Regions from separate parts of the Cytobacillus sp. FSL M8-0252 genome, predicted to be linked through region 2. Evidence: predicted binding sites of a transcription regulator. Region 2 holds the regulator's gene; each other region holds the start of a gene.
What was found. The regulator CtsR, encoded in region 2, represses protease genes until heat stress. The targets are predictions, from matches to a motif close to ATGGTCAATAAAGGTCAAACA.

Region 1: MKX83_RS09540 (ATP-dependent Clp protease ATP-binding subunit) is a predicted target of CtsR. The motif match lies at 1,447-1,467, and genes of this name have one in related genera.
Region 3: clpB (ATP-dependent chaperone ClpB) is a predicted target of CtsR. The motif match lies at 1,869-1,889, and genes of this name have one in related genera.

Annotation. Positions count from the first base shown of each region.
Region 1 is NZ_JBBOWZ010000001.1:1,850,746-1,854,033, reverse strand. It holds gene MKX83_RS09550 (hypothetical protein) at 1-273, shown strand, start outside; gene MKX83_RS09545 (YkvI family membrane protein) at 291-1,334, opposite strand; gene MKX83_RS09540 (ATP-dependent Clp protease ATP-binding subunit) at 1,520-3,288, shown strand, end outside.
Region 2 is NZ_JBBOWZ010000001.1:102,327-105,614, forward strand. It holds rRNA gene MKX83_RS00530 (23S ribosomal RNA) at 1-1,083, shown strand, start outside; rRNA gene rrf (5S ribosomal RNA) at 1,314-1,430, shown strand; gene MKX83_RS00540 (CtsR family transcriptional regulator) at 1,680-2,141, shown strand; gene MKX83_RS00545 (hypothetical protein) at 2,169-2,717, shown strand; gene MKX83_RS00550 (protein arginine kinase) at 2,720-3,288, shown strand, end outside.
Region 3 is NZ_JBBOWZ010000001.1:1,733,052-1,736,339, forward strand. It holds gene MKX83_RS08930 (carbamoyl phosphate synthase large subunit) at 1-372, shown strand, start outside; gene argF (ornithine carbamoyltransferase) at 369-1,322, shown strand; gene MKX83_RS08940 (YjzC family protein) at 1,613-1,792, shown strand; gene clpB (ATP-dependent chaperone ClpB) at 1,902-3,288, shown strand, end outside.

The DNA.
Region 1 (3,288 bases), 1.7 Mb from region 2:
CTTCCTGAAGAAGTAGACATGAAACAACTTGAGGAGAATACAATGATCCAACTTCAATCTGTTAACGAAGAAGTAGAGCATCCTTCTCTTCCTCAAGATGACTTTTTCAAAGATGCTGTTATGATGGAAGCTTCATCTGAAACCGATACAGTAACGGCATTTATTATCCACAATGATTCAGCCCAAGTAAAGCTGACTTTATTTAATAAGAATGAAGATACTAACTATAAAGATGCTTTTATAGAAATGGCAAAAACGATTCATACAAATTAATAAAAAAAGAGACTGTCCTAGCTGTCAGTCTCTTTTTTCATCCATAATAAGATGATAAATGTTAAACTAATATAACCAAATAAAGGATATAAATAGGAAAGCAGTTCTCCATATTCAATGAATGAACCGAAATAGCAGATGGTAAAAATCCCAATCACTGTTACAACCGTAGGAATATTAAAATATTGCCGAATTTGCCTTTCCACTCCAAAAACGTTTCCAATTACTGAAGTAAATATTTCACCATAAATAACAAATACGAATATCCAATATATTGAAGACGCAAGTGACTTCATAATAGCTGCCATAGGGATTTCATAACTTTCTAAATTAGGAATATTCACCAATGACAAATGACTAGAAACTAAAATCATTGTTAGTGCAATCCCACCAAAATATCCTCCCCATTTAATCGTATGTATATCTTTAATATCCGAAGCAACTGGAACTAACACAGCTTGCGCTAACATTAAATTAAATGCGGCATACGTAAATGGAGATACAACTGATTTCCAACCATCCTCAGCAAAAGGAATATATAAAATATTTTCTAAAAAGAAAGGCTGTTGAATAGAGAAAAACAATAAGATGAAACTAAAACTGATCATCATAGGAACGACAACAACGTTTACGGCAAATAATCCTTTTATACCTACAAGCATTGTTATAATTGATAAAGCAATTGTAAATACCACACCAATTGATTTAGATAACCCTAGTTGTTCTTCAAACACAGCACCTGCACCTGAAAGCATAACAGCACAGACACCTAATAACATGATGAGCATTAATCCATTGATAATTAAACCAAAATGCTTTCCAAACAAATGTGTATTTAACTCTTGAAAAGATCTTGCATTTATTTTTGCAGCAATGATCATTAGTTTTGATCCTAAAAACACAAATATATATCCACTCATTAAAATCCCAATTAAACCAATAAAACCAAATCTCGAAAAGAATTCGACGATTTCCCTCCCAGTTGCAAACCCTGCGCCAACAACAGTCCCTACATAAACTGCTGCGATTTGAAAGGAAGCTCCCCAATTAATTTTCGTCAAGTCGATCTCCTCCTTCTCCACAATATATGTAAAGAAGGACAAACAAAGACGAGCTTTTTCTTACGGAATACCTTTTTTCTAATTTTAATAAAAAAGATAATCAAAATACTTGAAAGTCAAATAAGGTCAAAGTATACTGTATTCATAAGGTCAAAGTTAGTCAAAGTCAAAAGGAGGAAACTTTAATGAAATGTCAAGCATGCAAACAAAATGAAGCGAATGTCAATATGAGATATGCGATTAATGGTAAGGAGACAACCATTCGTCTTTGTCAAAGCTGTTACGAGAATGAAAAACAATCTCTTCCTGCCTTTGGTCCGACGATGAATGGTTTCTCAGGTTTTATACCATTCGATGATCTTTTTAAACAATTGACAAATGAGCAAAATGCTCATCATCAAAGTCAACAACCGAATGAACCATCTCAAAGAAAACAAAGTGGTAGTGGTGGATTCATTGATCAATTCGCTAAAAACTTAACGCAAATGGCTAGAGCGGGTCTCATTGATCCCGTGATTGGTCGAGATAAAGAAATAGCACGAGTAATTGAAATACTAAATAGACGAAGTAAAAACAATCCAGTATTAATCGGTGAACCCGGTGTGGGGAAAACAGCTATCGCTGAGGGGTTTGCACTAAAAATAGCTAATAGTGATGTACCAAAGAAATTACTCAATAAAGAAGTTTACTTGTTAGATGTGGCCTCCCTTGTTTCGAATACAGGTATTAGAGGTCAATTTGAAGAAAGAATGAAACAACTAATAAATGAAGTACAAACACGAAAAAACATAATCCTTTTTATTGATGAAATCCATTTATTAGTTGGTGCGGGTTCAGCTGAAGGATCAATGGATGCTAGCAATATTTTAAAACCTGCACTAGCACGTGGTGAGATGCAATTAATTGGGGCAACTACTCTTTCTGAATATAGAAAAATAGAAAAAGATGCAGCATTAGAAAGACGATTCCAACCAGTTCACGTCAAAGAACCAAGTTTAGAGGAAGCAAGACATATCCTCAAAGGATTAAAAGACAATTATGAAAGCTTCCATGATGTTATTTATACAGAGGAAGCCATCACAGCTTGTGTAGAACTATCGTCAAGATATATTCAAGACCGCTTCTTACCAGATAAAGCAATTGACCTTATGGATGAAGCTGGCTCAAAATTAAACCTAACATTAGGTGTTTCATCTGATGAGGATATTGAATTGCGTTTAAAAGAAATAGCAAAGCAAAAAGAACAGTTGCTTAAAGAAGAAAGGTATGAAGAAGCAGCTCAATTAAGAGATAAAGAAACAGAATTGGAGAAAACTCTTGGTTCAAACACAAGAGAAAGAGCGAAAGTAGAAGTCGAACATATCCAAAAAATCATTGAAGATAAAACCGGTATACCAATCGGAAAATTAATGACTGATGAACAATCTAAGATGAAACATTTACAAGAAAATCTAAACCGTAAAGTTATTGGCCAAGAAGTAGCAGTCGAAAAAGTAGCAAAAGCTATTAGAAGAAGTCGTGCAGGTCTTAAATCTAAACATCGACCTATCGGATCGTTTTTATTTGTCGGACCAACAGGTGTTGGTAAAACAGAATTAACGAAAACATTATCTGAAGAATTATTCGGTACAAAAGAATCTATGATAAGACTTGATATGAGTGAATATATGGAAAAACATAGTGTAGCGAAAATTATTGGTTCTCCTCCAGGATATGTTGGTCATGAAGAAGCAGGACAATTAACAGAGAAAGTACGTAGAAATCCGTATAGCATTATCCTATTAGATGAGATTGAAAAAGCACATCCCGATGTGCAGCACCTTTTTCTACAAATACTTGAAGATGGTCGCTTAACAGATAGTCAAGGTAGGACTGTACACTTTAACGAAACCGTTATTATTATGACAAGTAACGCCGGTGTTCAAACAAAAGAAGTCCAAGTCGGCTTTGCAAC
Region 2 (3,288 bases):
GTATAGGGGCTGACGCCTGCCCGGTGCTGGAAGGTTAAGAGGAGAGGTTAGCTCACGCGAAGCTTTGAATCGAAGCCCCAGTAAACGGCGGCCGTAACTATAACGGTCCTAAGGTAGCGAAATTCCTTGTCGGGTAAGTTCCGACCCGCACGAAAGGCGTAACGATCTGGGCACTGTCTCAACGAGAGACTCGGTGAAATTATAGTACCTGTGAAGATGCAGGTTACCCGCGACAGGACGGAAAGACCCCGTGGAGCTTTACTGTAGCCTGATATTGAATTTTGGTACAGCTTGTACAGGATAGGTAGGAGCCTTAGAAGCCGGAGCGCTAGCTTCGGTGGAGGCGTCGGTGGGATACTACCCTGGCTGTATTGAAATTCTAACCCACATCCCTTATCGGGATGGGAGACAGTGTCAGGTGGGCAGTTTGACTGGGGCGGTCGCCTCCTAAAGAGTAACGGAGGCGCCCAAAGGTTCCCTCAGAATGGTTGGAAATCATTCGTAGAGTGTAAAGGCACAAGGGAGCTTGACTGCGAGACCTACAAGTCGAGCAGGGACGAAAGTCGGGCTTAGTGATCCGGTGGTTCCGCATGGAAGGGCCATCGCTCAACGGATAAAAGCTACCCCGGGGATAACAGGCTTATCTCCCCCAAGAGTCCACATCGACGGGGAGGTTTGGCACCTCGATGTCGGCTCATCGCATCCTGGGGCTGTAGTCGGTCCCAAGGGTTGGGCTGTTCGCCCATTAAAGCGGTACGCGAGCTGGGTTCAGAACGTCGTGAGACAGTTCGGTCCCTATCCGTCGTGGGCGCAGGAAATTTGAGAGGAGCTGTCCTTAGTACGAGAGGACCGGGATGGACGCACCGCTGGTGTACCAGTTGTCTTGCCAAAGGCATCGCTGGGTAGCTATGTGCGGAAGGGATAAGTGCTGAAAGCATCTAAGCATGAAGCCCCCCTCGAGATGAGATTTCCCATAGCGCAAGCTAGTAAGATCCCTGAAAGATGATCAGGTTGATAGGTTAGAGGTGGAAGTGTGGCGACACATGTAGCTGACTAATACTAATCGATCGAGGACTTAACCAATTCGAAATGCGGAGGCGCCTTGCCCAGGTGCGACAAGCATAAGACGAATTTGACAGGAGGTTGTTCTTTAACCTCATGACAAATTTGGCTTATGACCTCGAGCACCTAGGCGCCGCAGCTAGACAGCACTACGTAAGTAGTCGCGTCAGCAACGCATAGGCGATTACTCAATAAATATCTTCTTCAACATTACCTAGTTTTGAGGGAACGATTCCCTTACAATTTCATAGTCCGGTGGCGATAGCGAGAAGGTCACACCCGTTCCCATACCGAACACGGAAGTTAAGCTTCTCAGCGCCGATGGTAGTTAGGGGCTGTCCCCTTGTGAGAGTAGGACGTTGCCGGGCAAGATAAAAGAGCACATCATTTGTATGTGCTCTTTTTTGTCGTGCTATAATGAATTCGTTTATTTAAATGGACAAATAACATCTACACAATCTAAACATATTATAAATTTAATGAATGAACCTATATTTCATACGTTTGAGATTTAGAAAAAAAGGGGAAAATTAATAATACTACTTCGTTGCAACATTTCACACAAATCATGTATAATTTATGTCAAATATAGTCAAAGTCAGATAGGGGGAGGCCGGGTGAAAAATATATCAGATATTATTGAAAAATATCTTAAAGAAGTCTTGGAACTTAGCGAAAGGGAAATTGTTGAAATTAAGCGGAGCGAGATCGCTGATAAATTTCAATGTGTCCCATCTCAAATAAATTACGTCATAAATACTCGGTTTACAGTTGAAAAAGGCTATGCTGTCGAAAGTAAACGTGGCGGTGGTGGTTATATAAGAATCACCAAAGTGCAAGCTTATGATTATGTTGATTTAATTAATCAATTGATTAGGATTGTACGTGATCGTATTTCACAAAATAGTGCTGAAAATATTATAAACAGATTAGTTGAAGAAGAGATTATTACTACTCGAGAAGCGAAGATTATGTTAAGTGTCATTGACCGTTCAGTTCTTTACTTAGAGTTACCCTATAGGGATGAGTTAAGAGCAAGGATGCTTGTTGCGATGCTAAATACATTGAAATATAAGTAGGCTGTAAAGTATGGAGGGGTGAAACAGATGATATGCCAAGAATGTAATCAGAGACCTGCGACTCTACATTTTACAAAAATTATGAATGGCGAAAAGACTGAGTTCCATTTATGTGAAAAATGTGCCCAAGAACATGGGGATATGTTTATGTTAAATAATGGATCTGGATTTTCTATTAATAATCTATTGAGCGGATTATTTAATATAGATACAAGTTATGCAAATAACCAAGCTCAGTTAAATAAACAAGCGCAGGTAGTACAGTGTGAGCAATGCTCGATGACCTTTCCTCAATTTGTTAAAGTCGGGAAATTCGGATGTGCCCACTGTTATGAATCTTTCCGAGCACAGTTAAAGCCAATTATTAAAAGGCTTCATAGTGGTAATTGGAATCATAATGGAAAAATCCCTACAAGAATGGGTGGAGATATCCATTTGAAAAAGCAAATTGAGGATTTAAAAATAAACTTGAAAGAACTTATAACTAAAGAGGAATTTGAGAAAGCAGCAGAGACAAGAGATGCAATACGTCAATTGGAAAAAGAAATGAAAAACCATCTAGAGGGAGGGGAATGAACTTGTCTTTAGAAAGGTTTATCAATCAGGCTGTCAGCTCTTGGATGAGTGCAGAAGGTCCTGATTCTGATATCGTACTTAGTTCTAGAATTCGTTTAGCTCGCAATATTAAACAGGTTAATTTTCCAACAATCTTTTCCCATGATGAAGCTAAACGTGTGATAGAGATCATTAAAGCAAGAATGGAAAAATCGACTTTTGATACTTATGGTGACTTTTCGTTATTGCAAATGGATGATTTACAACCATTGCAAAAAAGGGTGCTGATGGAAAAACATTTGATTAGTCCTCATTTAGCAGAAAACGCTAGTCATGGTGCCTGCCTACTTACTGAAAATGAAGAGGTTAGCATTATGTTGAATGAAGAAGATCATATACGTATACAGTGTTTATTTCCAGGCTTCCAATTATCAGAAGCATTAGAAGTTGCAAACCAAATTGATGATTGGTTAGAAACTGAGATTGATTATGCATATGATGAACAGGTAGGGTATTTAACTAGTTGCCCAACGAATGTCGGTACAGGTCTCAGAGCATCTGTCATGATGCATTTACCAGGATTAGTATTAAC
Region 3 (3,288 bases), 1.6 Mb from region 2:
GGAATTGCGTTAGCAGCGACTTTACCACAAGCTTTAAAGAAAGTGTTCCAATTACATGGAGATAAAGAACGGTCCGTTTTGTATAGTGGTGAATTAACAGATGGAATTAGGACATTGGCAAAAGAGTCAAATACCAAATTGTTAGATGCTCAAGGTGCCGAATTAGATGAAACAACTGTTGCACTTTACAATCCGTTCACTGGTGATGAAAACCAACGTATGCGGGAATGGGCGGTTAAAAACAGACTACACACTTTTAGTGAATTAGAGTCGCTTGAGGCCTATTTACTTGCTTTAACAGAAAAGGATTGGCAAGCAGTAGCAATTGAGGATTGGCAAAAAGACAGTGTAAAGGAAGTGACGATATCATGATTACAACATCGACTGTATGTGGTAAAAAGTTAGATATACAAGGACAGGATATGCTAACATTAGCTGATTATTCTTCTGAAGAAATCATTGGTCTTGTCGAAAAGGCATATGAAATGAAGCAAACGGATCATCAAGCCGAAGAGCCATTGAAGGGCAAAATATTGGGAATGATTTTTGAAAAGTCATCTACACGTACAAGGGTTTCCTTTGAAGCGGGTATGTTACAACTTGGCGGTCATGCCCTATATTTAAATAGTAATGATATGCAAATCGGTAGAGGAGAAACGATTGCAGATACAGCAAAAGTTTTATCTAATTATGTTGATGGTATTATGATTCGTACATTTTCTCATGATATTATAGAAGAACTTGCAACACATGCTACTATTCCAGTGATTAATGGGTTAACGGACCAATATCATCCTTGTCAAGCACTAGCAGACTTGTTAACGATTAAAGAAGTAAAAGGACAATTAGCAGGTATCAGTTGTGTTTATGTAGGAGATGGCAATAATGTAGCTCACTCATTAATGATTGCAGCAGCAAAAGTTGGCATGCATATGACGATTGCATGTCCGAAAGGCTACGAACCAGATGAAAAAGTGGTTGCTTTAGCACAAGGATTTGCTGAAGTGACAGGTAGTAAAATTCTCGTCGAAAACGATGTGAAAAAGGCGGTTGATGGCGCTGATGTCATCTATACGGACGTCTGGACGAGTATGGGTCAAGAAGAAGAAAATGAAATGCGTTTACAAGTCTTTCATGATTATCAAGTGAACGAGTCACTAGTAGCCTGTGCAAAAGAAGATTATTTATTCCTTCACTGTTTGCCCGCACACCGTGGGGAAGAAGTCTCGGCGTCTGTTATTGACGGTGATCACTCCGCTGTTTTCCAACAAGCAGGCAATCGCCTTCACGCACAAAAAGCCTTATTAACTGAATTACTATAAGTTTCCTGAAGCATGAATTATTCTGTTCCTAGAATGGTTCGTGCTTTTTATCATTAGAAGAGAATTTAGGCAGTTTGAGGTGAGCAAAAAGGTATAGCTCTTCCATTGAGAGGAAAAATGGGCAAAGATAGCTGCGGAGTAAGAGTGATTTAAAAAGTACACCCAACAATAAAAGCGCCAAAGCCAGGCTTGCAATCTGATTTGAGTAAAACACAATACCTACAATTTCCTTTATGATTCCTCCTTCTCGCGGAAATAATAAAAGTGTAAGTTTGAAGGAGGTGCTCATTTTGGGACAAAATCGACAATTTAGAGCAGGGCAGAAAGCGCCGAATAATGGTAAATATATTGAAATTGGAGAAACTGGCAGTAATGTGAATAACCCACAAGTGGTAAGTCTTCGTGCGGGTGATCGATTTCCTGAAAACTCAAACCATAATCGATTATGGACTTATCAAAGAAAACCATAATAATGAAACCGATCAGATGCCATCCCAAAATGTGGATGGCTTTACATATGGTAGGAAATAATTTTATAATAAAACAAAGGTCAAAAAAGGTCAGGAGTGTGACTTGCGATTGGATATTAATCAAATGACAACCTCTTTGCAAGAAGGTTTAATGACTGCCAAAAGGATGGCGACAAATAAAGGTCACCAAGAGGTGGATACGGTGCACTTATTCCTTTCCTTCTTGCAGGAGGATCATCTTTTTACAAATATTTTAAGACGAAGTGATTTTACAATTGAAAATGTGAAACAATCATTGCAACATTTATTAGAAAGAAAACCCAGGGTTAGTGGAAGTGGTGTGGATTTAAATTCTTTTTATCTTACTAATGATTTAAGAAAAACCTTGTCAAAAGCAGAAGAATTAAGATTGCAATGGCAGGACAATTATATATCCATTGAACATGTTTTATGGGCAGTGATTGTGGCAAAGACGAATGTTACAGACCTCTTTTTAATGAAAAAGGAGGATATCAAACAAGCAATTGAAGAGATCAGGGGGAATCAAAAGGTGACATCACAAAACCCAGAAGGTACTTATGAAGTACTTCATAAATATGGTAGAGATTTAGTGGAAGAAGTGAAAACAGGGAAATTAGATCCTGTCATTGGCAGAGATCAAGAAATACGTAATGTAATTCGCATACTTTCAAGGAAAACGAAAAATAATCCTGTCCTCATCGGGGAGCCAGGTGTTGGTAAAACAGCAATTGTTGAGGGATTAGCACAGAGAATTGTTAGAAAAGATGTACCAGAGGGACTGAAAGATAAGACGATTTTCTCATTAGATATGAGTGCGTTAATTGCTGGTGCTAAATTTAGAGGTGAATTTGAGGAACGCTTAAAAGCAGTGTTAGCAGAGATTAAAAAGAGTGATGGTCGTATTCTTCTGTTTATAGATGAGATACATACAATCGTTGGAGCTGGTAAAACAGAAGGTGCGATGGACGCTGGTAATATGTTGAAGCCGATGCTTGCCCGAGGTGAGCTACATTGTATTGGCGCAACAACATTGGATGAACATAGAAAGTATATTGAAAAAGATCCGGCATTAGAGAGAAGGTTTCAACAAGTATTAGTAAAAGAACCTGATGTAGAAGACTCTATCTCTATTTTAAGAGGTTTAAAAGAGAGATTTGAAATTCATCATGGGGTTAATATTCATGACAGGGCTATTGTTGCAGCAGCTACTTTATCTGATCGTTATATTACAGATCGTTTTTTACCAGATAAAGCGATTGATTTAATTGATGAGGCATGTGCAATGATCCGGACAGAGATTGACTCTATGCCTACGGAGCTTGACGAAGTAACAAGAAAGGTAATGCTGCTTGAAATTGAAGAGGCCGCTCTGCTAAAAGAGTCTGATGAAATCAGTCAAGGTAGGTTAGAGAAACTAAGAGAAGAACTTACTAACTTTAAGGAACAAGCGAAAGAAATGAGAGCGAAATGGTTAA